DNA from 3 places in the Thalassolituus hydrocarboniclasticus genome. Region 3 is predicted to be linked to each of the others. Evidence: predicted binding sites of a transcription regulator. Region 3 holds the regulator's gene; each other region holds the start of a gene.
What was found. Region 3 encodes FNR, which switches genes on or off when oxygen is low (the NO sensors DNR and NnrR bind a similar motif). Its sites were predicted from a motif close to TTGATNTANATCAA; they were not measured.

Region 1 (5,771 bases), 480 kb from region 3:
GATCAGCATACTTCGGTGCTGCGCATGATTCACTATCCACCCCGTCCGGCCGATCAGGTGGTTGATGACGAGACCAAGGCCGCCGGAGCCCACACCGATTACGGTTGCCTGACCCTGCTGCTGCAGGACGATGTCGGCGGTCTGGAAGTCTGCAATGCACAGGGTGAATGGGTGGCGGCACCGCCAGTAAAAGATGCGCTGGTGGTGAATATCGGTGATCTTATGCAGCGCTGGACCAATGACTTTTATCTGTCTACCCAGCACCGGGTGCGTAATCTGGCAGCGGGCGTACACCGTTATTCCATGCCGTTTTTTGTCGAGCCACGTTATGACACACCGGTAACCTGTATTCCGAGCTGCATCACTGCCGAGCGAAATGCACGCTATCCTTTAATCACCAGTGGCGAGTGGATTCTGTCGCGCTTTGCCGCCACCTATGCCTATCGCACTCAGGACGAAGGCTGACCGGGAGACCACCATGAGCGGATTTGAACACTTTCTGACAACCAGTCGTGCAGCAGAGGTTGCTGACGACGCTTTTTTACGGGCCTTGCCTAAAACCGAACTGCACCTGCACCTGGAAGGTTCACTGGAGCCCGAGCTGATGTTTGCTCTGGCGGCACGCAATGGCATCCAGTTGCCTTATCAGGATGTGGATCAGATCCGCCAGGCCTATAACTTTACCAACCTGCAGTCCTTTCTCGATATCTATTACCAGTGCGCCGACGTGCTGCGTACCGAGCAGGATTTTTACGACTTAACCTGGGCGTATCTGCAGCGCTGCCATGACGAAGGCGTTGTGCATATTGAGCCTTTCTTTGATCCGCAGACCCACACAGAGCGCGGGATCAGCATGGAAACCGTGCTTGATGGTATCAGCCGCGCCCTGGCCGATGGTCAGCAGCAGCTCGGTATCAGCAGCGGTCTGATTCTGTGCTTCCTGCGCCATTTGAGTGAAGAAGCGGCCTTTGTCACCCTGGAGCAGGCAATTCCGTATCTGCATTTATTCATCGGTGTTGGCCTCGACTCTTCCGAACTGGGTAACCCGCCGGAAAAGTTTGCCAAAGTCTTTGCTGCCGCTGCTGAACTTGGTTTGCACCGGGTGGCCCACGCCGGTGAAGAAGGCCCGATTGCTTATATCGAAGGGGCGCTCGATATTTTAAAGGTTGAGCGTATCGACCATGGTGTGCGCTGTACTGACAGTGAAGCAATGATGGATCGTCTGGCAGCCGAAGGTATACCGTTAACCGTATGTCCGCTGTCGAATACCCGTTTAAAGGTCTACCAGCACATGAGCGAACATCCGATTCTGCAATTACTGCAGCGCGGTTTGTGCGTTACCGTTAATGCCGATGATCCGGCGTTTTTTGGTGGCTATCTGCTGGCCAATTATCAGGCGCTGGCGGATCATCTCGGGATGACCTGCGGGCAGGCTGCGCAGCTGGCCGCCAACAGTATTCAGGCCAGCTTTATCAGTACGGAACAAAAAGCGTTATTACTGGAAAAACTGGAACAGGCGATTGCGGCCTGAGGTTGTCAGAAGGCGGTTGCCCACCAAGGTAGCGCCAAAAGATTGATAGCGGTCTTAACGCAACAGGGCAGCACATTGTGCTGCCCTGTTGCGTTAAAGCAGATGAAAGGAAAACCGGCCGTTTTATTCGGCCTGAATGCCCACGATCAGCCATGGCGCGTTGTCTTTGCTCAGATCACGCTCCAGATGCCAGATATCAAAAATACCGTCTTCGGATTTTTCCAGCAGGTCGCGTACGCGGCCTTTAAACAGCAGGCTGATTTCGGCGGTGTCTCCGGCCTGACCGGCGGCGACGATTTCGGCGCTTAAATCCAGCACTTCGGTTTGTGGTGGCACCATCATACGGTTGCGCTGGTTGGCGAGGGCGGCATACAGGCCCGGGCTGACGTATTCAGCAATGGTATCGAGGTTGCCCTGATTCCAGGCTTCCTGTACTTCACGGTAGTGCTGTAAGGCACCGTCGATAAAGGCCTGCTGATCAAAACCGGCTGGCAGATCAATGCTGGCTTCGGCAGCAAAAGCGGCGCTGTTGCCAGAAGTGGCAGCAGCACCGTTGTCGGCGAGATTACCCATATCGAAGCTCTGACGTTGCTGAGCAGCATTGCCGGCAGCGGAATAAGCACTCTGTGGCGCATTGTGCTGAGCGGCGCGGCCACGCAACAGCTTGAACAGAACAAAACCAACCAGCGCCAGCAGCAGAATATCCATCATCTGAATGCCTTCAAAGGCGCCGCTGCCCAGCAGGTAGGCGAACAGGCCACCGGCCAGTAAACCACCCAGCAAGCCTTTACCCAGACCGCTGCCCGGACGGGCGCTGTTGGCTGGCTGCTGTTTCTGGGTCTGATCCGGAGTGGCTTTTTTCTGTTGGAAAGGCACAGCTTTGGATTTGCCAAAACCACCGGAGCCAAAGCGTGCGGCATCCGCGGTGCTGGCAAGTCCGAAGGTAAGCATCAGGGCGGTGAACAGGGTCCAGAAGGCTTTCATAGTATCCTCGTTGTATTTTTATGCGGCTCTTTCTGCATAGGTTTCTGCAGAAAAGCCATTTTCAGGCATGCATCATAGGGCAGTGAGAGGGGGTCGTCATGCACGGAATTGGCAGGAATCGTAAATGTGATGGACGTTGTATTTTGCGTGAATTTGACCTTTCAAAGTGTGTGGGAATTGATTCAGATCAATTTCAGATCAGGCCATTTAACTAGACTCGCCGGAGTATATTAATAAAAACAACAGCGAAAGGATGTTCCGGCTATGGAAATGTATGAGTGGACCGCTGACCTGAATCTGGGAATTGAAGTGATTGATGCCCAGCATCGCCAGATTGTGTATTACATCAATGATCTGACACGAGCGATCAGCTCTGAAAACGTGGATGAGGTTTTCGACGTTATGGAGCGCCTGCGTGACTACACCCTGGATCATTTTGTGTTTGAAGAGCAGTTAATGAATCAGGCGGGTTATGTTTTGCTGAGCGCGCACCAGATGGTGCATCGCCGCTTCGAAGATAAAATTGCGCGTATGCAGGAAGAGCTGACCAGCGGCCGCGATCCGTTTGGTATTGCCCGCCGGGTGCGTACGTCATTAATGGCGTGGCTTATTCAGCATATCCGCCACGAGGATGTCGATTATGTGCCGGTGGTAAAAAAAGTGCTGAAGCGTGAAGCAGGCTGGATTAATTCGGCATTAAAGCGGATTTTCGGCAACACTACCTCCAACGCCTGAGCGGCGAAATAAAAAACGGCTGAGTAAAACCTCAGCCGTTTTTTTATGCGCGTTTCGCTGAGAAACTCCTCTTTACCAGAACAACCAGGCAAACAGGGTCAGCACAATAATGCAGGCCAGATTCAGCCAGATACCCACGCGCATCATTTCACTTTGCTGCACATAACCGCTGCCGAATACGATGGCATTGGGTGGTGTGGCGACCGGCAGCATAAAGGCACAGGAGGCGGCGATGGCAATCAGCGCCGACAGAATAACCGGTGATACACCCAGGCTGTCGGCAATGGCCGCAAATACCGGTACTAACAGTGCGGCGCTGGCGGTGTTGCTGGCAAACTCGGTAAGAAACACCACAAAGGTCACAATACTCAGCAGTGCTACGAGAGTGCCGCCGGAGTGCAGAAAATCGCCAATACTGTGCGCCAGAAATTCACTGGTGCCGGTGGCTTTTAAAATGGCACTGAGGCACAGACCGCCACCGAACAATAACAGCACACTCCAGTCGGTGGTTTTTTCAATATCTTTCCAGCTCACCACGCCACTGGTGGCCAGTGCAATAATGGCGCTGATACCAATAATACTGTCAAAGGATGCAAATTTGCCGAGCCAGGCATTCAGCGGAGCACTGAAAATCCAGCACAATACGGTGATGACAAAAATGGCGAGGGTAATACGTTTATTGTTATCCCAGACCAGAGTACTTTTCTGCACGCTGAAGCGTTGTTTCAGATCGGGTTTTAGTACCCAGTACAGTACGCCGACAGCAACCGGAAGCAGAACCAGCGTCACCGGCAGCGCCAGTTTCATCCAATCGACAAATGTCATGCCATTCTGTGCTGCAGCAATGGCATTCGGCGGGCTGCCAACCAGAGTAGCGATACCGCCAATACTGGCGCAGTAGGCAACGCCGAGCAGGGTAAATACGTAGGTGCGGTGATGTTTTTCTCGGTCAAGCTGGCTGAGCATACCCAGCACCAACGGCAACATCATGGCCGCCGTAGCAGTGTTACTGACCCACATCGACAGGCCAGCCGATACGGCAAACATCATCAGCACCGCAATGGCCAGACGGCCACGGGCAATATTCAGTACTTTATTGGCGATGGCGCGGTCAAGCTCCTGAGCATGCAGTGCTGAAGCCAGAGCAAAGCCACCAAGAAACAAAAAGATAATAGGGTCGGCAAAGTTACTCAGTGCCTGAGGTGTTTTAAAGATGCCGAAACCGACGGCCAGAATGGGGACCAGTAATGCGGTTACCGATACATGAATGGCTTCGGTCAGCCACAGCACAGCAATAAACACCAGAATACTCAGCCCGGTAACCACCGCCGGAGCAAAGGGCAGGGTTTTGAGCAGCAGCACAAACAGCAGAATATCGGCCGTTAAAATCAGTGGTCCGCGCCAGCGCCGGAAAAAAGCGGAAGAGAGCATAGCCCTACCTTTATTAATGGCAATGGTTCAGCATACTGCGTGGCGCGGGCTGCCGCCAGTCGGGTTTATAATACTTAGCCCTAGGTATAACTACGGTAATAACCGCAGGTATAAGGCAGAATTGTTTTTGTCATCCAGCTGCTTTTTATGGCCGTATGAGGTATGGGCGGAGTTTTATTCCCAAGGCAAAAAATCAAAATACTGATCGGGGTAGGGTTCATCGGCAAGGGTAAAGTGCCACCACTCTTCCCGCACACCTGTAAAACCGTGGCGACGCATAACGCTCTGCAGTAAATCGCGGTTGGCGCGCTGATGGGGGCTGACGTCCGCCGACTCCGGCCAGGACTGCGGGCCAAAGAAATCAAAGATGGTACCCATATCCAGCTCCCGACCGTCGTTGTCGGTCAGGGTCAGGTCGGCGGTACTGCCGCGTGAGTGTGAGGAGTGGCTGAATAAGTAACCCTGCTCAAACAGTTGCGGCTTTTCCAGCGCCGGATAAAAACGCTCTTTGGTGCGCAAGTCTTCGGCACTGCTGGCCCAGCGTAAAAAATGGTCGACCGCGCGTTGCGGGCGATAAGCATCAAAGATTTTTAAGCGCAGGTTTTGCTGACGTAATTCGGCTGCCACATTGGCCAGAGCTTCTGCCGCCGGACGGCTGAGCAATGCACAGGCCTGCTGGTAACCATCCACCACCGCGCCAATAAAGTTATCGCAACCGGCGTATTTCAGGTCGATCAGAATGTCAGGAATATACTGGTCGAGACGGACAAAGGATGGCCGTAACTCATGTGCAGAAAGCGGTGGCTGGTGGCTTGCGGAAGGATCGCCATTCTGAGGCTGAGGCATCGTTGCGTGTCGCGGCAGTTGAAATAATAGCGGCAGTGTAACGCTTTTTCTGCCCGCTGGCTGTTCACTTATGTGTCAGCTGAATAACCAGGCTGTCCGGGTCTGATACGGTGATTAATGCAGGCGACGTAATACGCCGCCTGCCTGCGAACTATTGCTGCATATTTTTCTTATGCATGTTCTGCATATTCATCATTTGATCTTTACGCATATCCATCATTTCCTGCTGATGATGCATCTGGCC
Region 2 (5,771 bases), 1.4 Mb from region 3:
CTGAACGGAGATATTGCAATGGCAAAACAAGAGAAGAAACAGCCGGCCAAAACGCTGAAAGAAAAACGCCGCGATAAACGCGCGAAGAAGCAAAACCCGGCATAAATAAACGCAGGGGGCCAATATACAAAAGACAGACCAGCCCCCTGCCCTTGAAACTTCATTCCCGAAGACGCATATAGATGGCATGTTTTCGCGGAGATTCCATCATGCATTACACCTGCCCATCCTGTGCGGCCATTAACCGTATCCCTGAAGATCAGCAGCAAAAGCTGCAGGCCCAGTGCGGGCGCTGCAAACAGCCTTTATTCAACGGTCATCCGGTGGAACTGGACGACAGCAATTTCCAGCGCTTTCTGCTGAAAAATGATCTGCCGGTGGTGGTCGATTTCTGGGCCAGCTGGTGCGGCCCCTGTCAGATGATGGCGCCGGTATTTACCCAGCTGTGCGGGCAGATGCAGCAACAGCTGCGCTTCGCCAAGGTCAACACCGAACAGGCACAGCAAACCAGTGCACAACTCGGCATCCGCAGTATTCCGACGCTGATTGTTTATCATCAGGGAAAGGAAATTGATCGTCTGGCAGGCGCGTTGCCGGCGCCACAACTACAGCAATGGCTGCAGGCAGCGCTGAGCAAGATTCACTGAACAGAATAAGCAGCCGTACCGGTGCGGTCAGCCGCCGGACGCTGTCCGGCAATATCGGCCAGCGCCTGCAGCACCGGCTGCAGCGGGCCTGTCACATCGGCACTGCTGCGGTATAACTGCTCCAGCTGACTGATGTGATTGCGCACCAGCTGCATCAGATGCCGCTCCTGATCCGGATCGAGATTGAGCAGCAACAGTTCTTCTGATAACTCCAGCTCCAGTTCCTGCACGGTTTCACGGGCACTGTTCAGTCCCTGATCCTGACGCTGCTGCAGGTGCTGTAAGGCGTATTCCACATCATCCAGAGCATCCAGCAGCGTCTGTTGCTGCTGCAGCTTGTGTTCGGTCGAAAGCGATTGCAAACGCGCATGAACACCGCTCATCAGTACACACAGGTGGTCTTTAATCCGGCCATAACGGGCTTTTTCCTGCCAGGGGACATTTTTGATCAGCACTGAGGCATTGCCAAAGTTCACGATCATGCGCTTTTCCAGCTCAATGATCCGTGCGCCCTCGCGGCAGCTCAGCAATAACTCCGACTCCAGTGGGCGCACCTGCTCAGCATGGGAGACAAAACAGAACTCAGGCCCCGTCCAGCAGGCTAAAACAGCATTCAGACCAAAGTTTTTCAGGCTGGCAATCAGCACAGAGGCCAGTTGTTCGCGGCTCTTACAGCCCATAACCTGTTCGATAAACCGGCTGATTTCTCCCTGCTCAGCGGAATGCGTCATCGCCTCAAATGCCGCCTGACGGGCCTCATCAGCCGACGACTGCAGAATTTCCCGCTGCTCTTTACTGAGCAGAGCGCGTTCAACCTTGGCGCGCATCTCGTCGATGTTGAAAGGCTTGCAGATAAAATCATCGGCGCCCGCCGCATAACCCTGCAGACGCTGCTCCAGATCACTCTGACCTGAGACAAACAGAATCGGCGTATGGCGTGTTGCTTCACGGGAACGCAGCATACGGCAAATTTCATAGCCATCACGCCCCGGCATCTGAATATCCAGCAAGATGCAGTCCGTCTCCGGACGCAGGTTATTCAGGAATCCCTCCGGGTCGGTAAATGCCTGTACATCATAGTTATCCAGAGCACGTTCAAGCAGCCTGATCATACTGATTTCATCATCAAGCAGCGCCACGTTGTTACAACTCATATCCCTCTCCCTGAGGCCGTCAGATATTTGATCTGTATCAACTATAGCAAAGCCCCTGTAAACAACAGGGATTGGCCTGATCTGTATCAAGAGGCTTTCTGTCAGAGCAGGCAATCTGAAAGCATCTTCAAAGGAGGCCCGATAATGACAATTGAACACCACGACCTGCACCGAGAGTTCCCGGATATGAGCGATCAGATCCGCACACTGAAAATGAAAGACCGCCATTTCGCCCGCCTGTTTGACGAGTATCATGAAGTGGACCGGGAAGTACGCAAAATTGAAGAAGCTGTTGAGGCAGCCTCAGATGAGCGTCTGGAGGGCCTGAAAATGCGCCGCCTGCATCTGAAGGATGACCTCTATGCGATGCTGAAAAGCGCCTGAGCATTTCTGCCAGACACAAAAAAGCCCGGATTTCCGGGCTTTTTTGTGGATAACGCGTCACTTATCAGAAGTTTTTGCGCACACCAATAACGAAATTCAGATCAGAATCGTCTTTATCGTTATTGTCGCCATAAGGGGTTTCATCGCTGATAAAGTCGGCGGCGACAAACAGATCAATCTTATGGAATTCGGGGAAATCACGGGCCAGTTCAACCCGGGCAGTCAGCGCTTTATCGTCAGCGTCATCCACCATCCACATACCAACGGCTACGTCCAGATAGAGGCGCTGAGGCAGGTGTTTTTCGAAAGTGACTTCCGGATACCAGTACTGAGCCTTTACGCCACGGTGCATATTGACAGACAGACCTTTGGCCGGGCTGGTACCCAGTTTGAATTCGGTCTCTTCACGACCCACATCAAACAGCGTGTTGTAAGTGCGCACACCCATATCGAGGTTAAATCCATCGAACTGGTTGTTATAGCCAAAATACACGTCCATCTCGACTGGCAGACCTTCTGCACCGTCCGGCTTATCAACATTGGAGAACCAGGCACCCGCATAGGCATTACCGTTTTTCACATCCGCACCGCCCTGCAAAGCCGGGCCGTCATCGGTCATGGTCAGACCACGGAACAGGTAATTTGAGACAAAAGCGGCGTTATACGTCACGGTGGCAGCAGATGCCGCAGACGAGAGTGCCAAAAAAGCCGGAATAGCCAGCAGGGTCGAACGTTTCATAGGGTTCCCTCAATGGATTAAACAGGAACCCTATGTCTATCACAGAGCGGTTACATAATCACCGCCCAAGGTTTCACAATCCAATAACGTTCACAGAAAGAGCCGCTACAGAATCACGGCCCACACCATTTTACAGTCCGCCAACGTCTTCGCCCTGCGCCTGCAGATCCGCATGATAAGACGAGCGTACCAGCGGGCCGCTGGTCACACGCAGGAAACCCAGACTCTTGGCGATATCACCCAGCTCTTTAAACTCTTCCGGAGTTGCAAAGCGCTTAACCGGTGAGTGATTTTTACTCGGCTGCAGATATTGCCCCAGCGTGATGTGATCAATGTTATGCGCGCGCATATCTTTCATCACCTCAATGACTTCTTCGTTGGTTTCCCCCAGCCCCAGCATCAGGCCGGATTTAGTCACCACCTCAGGACGGCGGGCCTTATATTCTTTCAGCAGCGTCAGCGACCACTGGTAATCAGAACCCGGACGGCATTCTTTGTACAAACGCGGCACGGTTTCCAGATTGTGGTTAAACACATCCGGTGGCGTTTCGCTGAGAATATCGAGGGCAATTTCCATACGGCCACGGAAGTCCGGCACCAGGGTTTCGACCTGAATCGAAGGACTGTGCTCGCGGGTCAGACGGATGCAATCGGCAAAATGCTGGGCGCCGCCATCACGCAGATCGTCACGGTCAACCGAGGTTATCACTACGTATTTCAGGCCCATATCGGCAATGGCAGTAGCCAGATTGATCGGCTCATCCACATCCAGCGGATTCGGACGGCCATGACCCACATCGCAGAACGGACAGCGGCGGGTACAGATATCACCCATGATCATGAAAGTTGCCGTACCGCCACCAAAACACTCACCGATGTTCGGGCAGCTGGCCTCTTCACACACGGTGTGCAGCTTGTGCTTGCGCAGCTTCTGTTTGATTTCGTTGATCTTCGGCGAAGCCGGAATGCGCACACGAATCCAGTCGGGTTTACGCGGTAACTCTTCGGTAGGAATGACCTTAATCGGAATACGGGCGACTTTTTCTGCGCCGCGCAATTTCTCGCCTTGAACCACTTTCGCCTTATCTGTCATGTCACGCTCCGGGCGCTTCGCTGCCGGCATTCAGCTCAGCCAGCAACTGTTGTTGTAAGGAAGCAATCACCGCCTCAATGTTCAGCGGCAGATCAGTTTCATCACGCATCTGGGTCATCTGCATGCCGGCATAGCCGCAGGGATTGATACGCTGAAAGGGCTCCAGATCCATATCGATATTCAGAGCCAGACCATGAAAGGAGCGGCCATTTTTAATACGCAGCCCGAGTGAGGCAATCTTGCGCCCACCGACATACACACCGGGGGCATCTTCACGCGGAGCAGAATCAATCTGCCACTCGCTGAGTGTAGCCACGATGGCACGCTCAATCGCCGATACCAGTGCCCGCGGACCCCAGCCAAGGCGTTTGATATCCACCATCAGATAGACCACCAGCTGACCCGGCCCATGATAGGTAACCTGTCCGCCACGGTCACTCTGCACCACCGGGATATCGCCCGGCATAAGCACATGCTCGGCTTTACCGGCCTGTCCCTGAGTAAATACCCGCTCATGCTGCAGAAACCAGAGTTCGTCTGGCGTCTGCTCGTCGCGCGCGGCGGTAAAGGCCAGCATATCGTCATACACGCGGGTGTATTCCTGCAGACCCAGCTCACGGACAAGCACAGCCGTCATCAGATCACCATATGGATATAGTCATGGGCCAGCAGGTCTTTGTGCAAAGCCTGCAGCTGTTCGATCCCTGTGGCCGTGATGTACACGGTCAGGGCACGGAAACGGCCATTGGAACTGTTGCGGATCTGAATGCGCTCAACATCGCATTCAGGCGCATGAATACGCACAATCTCCAGCACGACCTCAACATAGTCATCCTTACCATGTCCGAGAATTTTTACCGGATAGTTAGCGCAGGGGAATTCAATTTTTGGAGCTTCAGGCTGACTCACGTTTATGGCCTCTCTGTACATCAGAGCCTTATATGGTTGTAACCCATACGGAATTCAAGCGCCATCGGACTTTGGCCGAAGACGCCACATTATTCAGCGGCCAGAAACACAAAAGCCAGCCTGAGCCAAAACCCAGACTGGCACGTATTGGCCGCGTTCAATCAGGCAAACAGGCGGGCGAAGAACAGTTTGATACTGCCCCACAGACGACCGAAGAAACCAGCTTCTTCGACATCCGACAGCGCAATTAACGGACGCTCAGCCTGTACTTCACCTTCCATACTGACAGTCAGGGTTCCGACTACCTGGCCTTTCACGATGGGGGCTTCAAGAAATTCATCAGTCAGGATATTCACTTCCAGCTCACCTTTCATGCCACGTGGCAGTGTCAGGTAAAGCTCTTTTTCCAGACCAATATCCGCGGTTTCGGTTTTACCCAGCCACACCGGATTGCTTTGCAATACTTCTTCTGCGTTATAGACCTTACGGGTTTCGTAATAGCGGAAACCGTAAGCCAGCAGTTTCTGGGTTTCACGGGCACGGGCTTCTTCGCTGCGGGTTCCCATAACAACGGCAATCAGACGGGTGTTATCACGCACGGCAGAAGCCGCAAGACAGAAACCGGCTTCATCGGTATGACCGGTTTTCAGGCCATCAACGGAAGGGTCACGCCACAGCAGCTTATTGCGGTTTGGCTGACGGATATTGTTGTATTCGTAATATTTTTCGGCGTACAGCTTGTAGTAATGCGGATGGTCTTTAACGATGTGCAGCGCCAGCTTGGCAATATCACCAGCGGTCGACAAATGTCCTTCCGCCGGCCAACCGGTGGCATTTTCAAAGTG
Region 3 (5,771 bases):
GACAAAATCAAACAACTGCGTATCACCCAATTGTGACGGCGCCACATTACAGATAGCGGCAAAGATATTCTCACTGCGTCCCGGCTGTTCTCTGTCCCACTGCTCCAGCATCATCTTGATGTTCTGACGCTGCAGGTTTTCCTGTGAGCCACAGAGGTTGCACGGAATGATCGGGAAGCCCCGTGCCTGGGAAAATTTCTCGATGTCTTTTTCTTTGCAATAAGCCAGCGGGCGGATCAGCACGTGTTTCTTATCATCGCTCAGCAGTTTCGGTGGCATAGCCTTGAGTTTGCCGCCATGGAACATATTGAGGAACAGGGTTTCGATAATGTCGTCGCGGTGATGACCAAGGGCAATTTTGTTCGCACCGATGCTTTCGGCAAAGCCGTACAGGGTGCCGCGACGCAGGCGTGAGCACAGACTGCAGGTGGTTTTACCTTCCGGAATGATCTCTTTCACCACGCTGTAGGTATCTTTCTCAACGATGTGATACTCAATGCCCAGTTTGCTCAGGTATTCCGGCAACACATGTTCAGGAAATCCGGGCTGCTTCTGATCCATATTCACCGCCACGATATCAAAGTGAATCGGTGCGCTTTTCTGCAGGCTTAACAGAATGTCGAGCATGGTGTACGAATCTTTACCGCCGGACAGGCAAACCATGACCTTATCGCCGTCTTCGATCATGCGGTAGTCTTCGATGGCCTTGCCGACATTACGGCGCAGGCGCTTCTGCAGTTTGTTGAACTCGAGTTGCTCTTTGCGCTCGGCAGCGGATTCGATCATAAAAACACCCTGAATAATTGCGCCCGCTTTATAGCAGAATGCACCGGGTGAAGGAACCGCCTGCACAGGTCAGGCAGTTAAAAAGGAGAGGTATTCAGGCGTTTTCAGGACCGTGAGCCTGCTCAGGCTGCACGGTCGAGCAGGGCGGTGGCGGCGCCGAAACTGGCGCAGAACTCTTCAATGCTGACGCCGCTGCGCGGATGGTAAAAACGCTTCCATAAACGTGCGAGCTGCTCTGGGGTGGCATCCGCAGGAAGAACAAAATCCTCATTGCGGGCGTAGATAAACCAGGCAATAGCGGTGGCATAAGACAGATTAGTGGTCAGCTCAGCGTGAGGATGACTGAGAAAATCATGCTGGCTGGCCAGGCCGCGCACGGTGCTGGCCAGTTCCGGCTGTTGCGCCAGATAAGCGTCCCATACATGTCGGTGGGTCAGACTGTGAATGCGGTAAATGCCCAGCGCCCGTTGACCGGCGGCTTTGAGGTGCGAGCCAAGAGCCGATTCCTGAGCCGCAGTTGCCAGCAGCAGGGCAGAAGCCATCGGATTGGTTACGCCGATGCGTTGCAGGGTTGGCTGGATGACCCAGCGGGTCAGTTCGTTTGCGCAGATGCCCATAGTCACCTCCATATACGTCATATCGGCTGAATGACGTTGTTTCTGCAATCTTAGATCAGATTATTTTATCTGCTGCGGTTTTATACCAATTGCCAATAGAGCGTTTGGAAACCGGCGCCAGAAAAACCACAACGGTTCAGCCTTTATTCTGGTGAAAGCATTTCCCGTACCAGAGGGCGTCGGGTCAGCAGGCGGGCATAAAAAAACCGGCCAGAGGCCGGTTTTTTAGCTTTTTTGCTGTGCCTGCTCCGGCACTTACTCTTGCGGGTGAGCAGCACACTCTTTTTCGGTATTCAGGCCCGCCAGTTCATACAGCATATCGGCGTCCTGCAGGATCACTTCTTTGCCCTGGGTTTCGATCAGCCCGTTTTTCTGGAAGCGGGTAAACACGCGGCTGATGGTTTCAACCGCCAGGCCCAGATAGTTACTGATATCGACCCGCGACATCGGCAGACGGAAATGACTGGCCGAGAAACCACGACGTGAATAGCGCTGGGAAATATCAATCAGGAAGGAAGCTACGCGCTCTTCGGCGTTCTTCTTGCTGAGCAGCAGCATCATGTTCTGATCATGACGGATTTCGGTGCCCATCGTGCGCATCAGCTGCTTACGCAGATCCGGCAGATCATCGGCCAGACTGTCGAGTTGCTGCAGCGGAATTTCACAGACGGTGGTGGTTTCCAGTGCTTTGGCGGTTAACGGGTAGTTGCCGTTATCGTAGCCGGCCAGGCCGACCAGCTCAGAGGCCAGGTGGAAACCGGTAATCTGTTCTTCGCCATTACTGGCCAGAGTGTAGGTTTTCAGCGCGCCGGTACGCACGGCAAATACAGACTGGAAAGGCTCGCCCTGCTGGAATAACAGCTGGCCTTTCTGAATCGGACGGCCGCGACGGATGATATCGTCGAGGCGCTCCATATCGGAATCGTTCAGAGACAATGGCAGACAAAGCGCATTCAGTGAGCAGGTCTGACAGTGTGGTTGAGTGCCCCGCAGTGGAGCAGGCGCAGCATGTGTCGTTTTCATGACTGATTCCTGAGTGAAACTCCATATACGGAGTATGTAACAAGTGCAGCAGTTGCGGCTATGTTCGGCATTAGCGTGCGATCTGTCAAGAAAGCAACCAGACCGATAGTGCAGTCCACAGTCCGAAGACGATCAGCAGTGTACCGGCAAGCTGACGCACGTGCTGGTTGCTTAATAAAGGGGTCAGTACGCTGGCCGCCAGTGTGCTGGCAAACAACGCCGGCAGGGTACCCAGACCAAAGGCGAACATCGCGGCGGCCCCCAGTAACGGCTGGCCATTGGCTGCCACCCAGCTTAACGTGCTGTAAATCAGGCCGCAGGGCAACCACCCCCAGAGCATGCCCAGCCAGAAACGGTCGAGCGCACGCGGGGATTGCATAAAGCGGCGGGTCAGAGGTTGCAGGTATTTCCAGATGCCCTGTCCCAGCTGTTCAATACGGGTCAGCAGCAGTGACCAGCGGGCGATATACAGACCCATCAGAATCAGCATCAGCGCGGCCAGGCTGCGCAGCGCCAGCATCAGCCACTGATGCTGGCTCTGTAACCACAGGCCCGCGCTGGCAACAAGCAGACCGGCAATGCTGTAACTCAGAATCCGGCCGCCGTTAAACAGCAGGGTGACACGGACACGCTGCGTCCCGGCCTGGCTACCCATAGCGGCGGCGATACCGCCGCACATCACCAGGCAGTGGCTGGAGCCAAACAGGCCCAGCAGGAAGGCGGTCAGCAGCGACAGCGGTTCAATCATGGCTTGTCAGACGGAGTCTGATCGCTGTCGTCATGGTGGCGACTGAGCGGCTCATCGTCATCAAACAGAATACGGTGGGCGGGGGATTCCATATCTTCAAACTGGCCGCTCTTCACCGCCCAGAAAAAGATCAGCACGGCAATGCCGATCAGCAGCAGCGACAGTGGCACCAGCACGTAAATGATATCCATCGATCACACCTCAGAAGATTGGGGAGCTGGCAGGCGGTTCAGGCGCAGGGCATTGGTGACGACCAGCAGCGAACTGAAAGACATACCAATGGCCGCGGCCCAGGGCGGAACAAAGCCTGCGGCTGCCACCGGCAGAGCGATGAGATTGTACAGCAAAGACCAGCTGATGTTCTGCGCAATAATACGGCGGGTTTTCACCGCGCCGTCCAACGCCGTCAGCAGGGTTTCCAGGCGGCCATTGGTGAGCATGGCGTCGGCGTTGGTCTTGGCCAGATCGGTGGCTTCATTAACCGCCAGAGCAATATCAGCACCGGCCAGCACCGGCACATCGTTAATACCGTCACCCACCATCATGACCCGCTCACCGGCCTGCTGCCAGGCGCGCACTGCGGCCAGTTTCTGTTCCGGTGAGACGCCGGTCTGCAGATCTGTGATGCCGAGCGCATTGGCAACGGTCTGGCCTGATGCGCCGGGGTCGCCGGTCAGCAGGGAAACGGCAATGCCACGCTGCTGCAGACCGCTGATGATGGCCGCGGCGTTACGGCGCAGACTGTCGTTCAGGCGTACCCAGGCCAGCGGTTGCTGATCGCTGGCGAGCAACAGCCACTGACCGGCTGCAGCCGGGTCGGGAAGCGCTAAGTCTGCTGCGGGCCAGGCGTAGTCCGCGCGGCCAAAACGCAGGGTCAGACCGTTCCACTGGCCGCAGATTCCCTGACCGGCGGTTTGTTCGGTGTTCTCTACGGCAGCTGCTTTTATGGCACGGAAAGCGCGGGCAATAGGGTGGGTCGAGTGTTTCTCCAGACCGGCGATCAGCGCCAGCACCTGGGTTTCATCCAGATCAGCCAGGGTTTCAACCTGTTCCAGCGTCAGTTTGCCCTGGGTCAGGGTGCCGGTTTTATCGAACACCACGCGGTTAACCTGTGGCAACACCTCAAGCACATGGCCTTTGCTGATCAGCAGGCCGCGTTCGCGCAGGGCTGCCGTGGCGGCCGTCAGTGCGGTCGGCGTAGCCAGTGACAGCGCACAGGGGCAGGTGACAACCAGTACGCTGAGGGCAATAAAGAAGGCGTGCTCATCGCCCTGCAGCCACCAGAACGTAAATACCGAGCTGGAGACAATCAGCACCGCGGCCACGAAATGGCTGGCAATTTTGTCGGCCAGCAGCGCCGCGCGTGGCTTCTCCTGCTGGGCGCGGTCCATCAGGCGCATGATGGTCGATAACTGCGCTTCAGCGCCGGTCGCGGTAACCTTCATCAGCAGCGGACTTTCAACGTTAAAGGTGCCGCCGATCAGCCGGTCACCGGCTTTTTTGCTGATCGGCAGGTATTCGCCGGTCAGTGCCGCTTCGTCAACCGAGCTGCGGCCTTCAATGACAACACCATCGGCGGGAATGGCATGGCCGGGTTTCAGGCGCAGCACATCACCGATACGGATATCTTCACTGGCTATAATCTGCTCAACACCGTCGTCACCGACCCGCAAAGCAATGTTGGGCAGCAACGTCAGCAGGTTATTACCGGCTTTGCCCATGCGGTGGCGGGCGCGCATCTCCAGAAAGCGGCCAAGCAGCAGGAAGAAGGTGAACATACAGACTGAGTCGAAATAGACCTCAATGCCCTGATTGAAGGTGCTCCAGATACTTGAGCAGAAGGCGAGGATAATCGCCAGCGAGACCGGCACGTCCATCGTCAGATGGCGGGTTTTCAGGTCGCGCAGGGCGGCGGTAAAGAACGGCCGCGCACTGAACAGCACCACCGGCAGGGTCATGACCATGGATGCCAGGCGCATAAAGAATTCGTATTGCTCAGCCATGCCCACATACAGGGGCACCGCGAGCATCATCACCTGCATGGTGCCGATACCGGCAACCGCCAGACGACGGATCGCCACTTTGCCTTCGCGGTGGCGCTGCTCTTCCTGTTCGGTGGCCGAGAATGGAGAGGCTTTATAGCCCAGACGGTAAATCGCTTCGGCAATGCTGGATACGGCAATCTGGTCGTACTGCCAGCGCACCACCAAACGGTGGTTGGACAGGTTCAGTACGGCGTTTTTTACCCCCGGCAGCTGGCCGATGCGGTGCTCGATCAGCCAGGCACAGGCGGCGCAACTGATGCCGTCGATAATAAAGGTGGCTTCCGCTTCCCCTTGCTGGGCTCCGCTCAGGCGGGCCACGAAACGCCGTTGCAGGGCTTCGCTGTCGTACAGAGTGAGGGATTCGCGCGCCGACAGATCGCTGTCTTCCAGCTCAGCCGGTGACAGCTCCGGTAATTCGGTGCGGTGGCGGTAATAATCTTTCAGGCCACTGGCGACAATGGTTTCGGCAATGGCTTTGCAGCCCGGGCAGCACATCGGCTGCCGTTGGCCATCAATAAGGGTTGACCAGCGCTCACCTTCGGTGGTCGTTTC

Region 1: the regulator FNR is predicted to act here: its motif matches at 2,693-2,706, upstream of HUF19_RS12325 (bacteriohemerythrin).
Region 2: the regulator FNR is predicted to act here: its motif matches at 1,829-1,842, upstream of HUF19_RS03870 (HP1242/YdcH family protein).

Annotation. Positions count from the first base shown of each region.
Region 1 covers NZ_CP054475.1:2,752,979-2,758,749, reverse strand. The annotation lists gene HUF19_RS12340 (isopenicillin N synthase family dioxygenase) at 1-465, shown strand, start outside; gene HUF19_RS12335 (adenosine deaminase) at 479-1,531, shown strand; gene HUF19_RS12330 (Tim44 domain-containing protein) at 1,655-2,515, opposite strand; gene HUF19_RS12325 (bacteriohemerythrin) at 2,780-3,250, shown strand; gene HUF19_RS12320 (SLC13 family permease) at 3,323-4,681, opposite strand; gene HUF19_RS12315 (M15 family metallopeptidase) at 4,856-5,527, opposite strand; gene HUF19_RS12310 (EF-hand domain-containing protein) at 5,679-5,771, opposite strand, start outside.
Region 2 covers NZ_CP054475.1:880,294-886,064, reverse strand. The annotation lists gene trxC (thioredoxin TrxC) at 210-647, shown strand; gene HUF19_RS03875 (response regulator) at 641-1,801, opposite strand; gene HUF19_RS03870 (HP1242/YdcH family protein) at 1,946-2,185, shown strand; gene HUF19_RS03865 (TorF family putative porin) at 2,250-2,924, opposite strand; gene lipA (lipoyl synthase) at 3,055-4,017, opposite strand; gene lipB (lipoyl(octanoyl) transferase LipB) at 4,019-4,654, opposite strand; gene HUF19_RS03850 (YbeD family protein) at 4,654-4,926, opposite strand; gene HUF19_RS03845 (D-alanyl-D-alanine carboxypeptidase family protein) at 5,088-5,771, opposite strand, start outside.
Region 3 covers NZ_CP054475.1:2,277,227-2,282,997, reverse strand. The annotation lists gene ttcA (tRNA 2-thiocytidine(32) synthetase TtcA) at 1-786, opposite strand, end outside; gene HUF19_RS10015 (hypothetical protein) at 909-1,403, opposite strand; gene fnr (fumarate/nitrate reduction transcriptional regulator Fnr) at 1,659-2,426, opposite strand; gene HUF19_RS10005 (sulfite exporter TauE/SafE family protein) at 2,512-3,174, opposite strand; gene ccoS (cbb3-type cytochrome oxidase assembly protein CcoS) at 3,171-3,365, opposite strand; gene HUF19_RS09995 (heavy metal translocating P-type ATPase) at 3,369-5,771, opposite strand, start outside.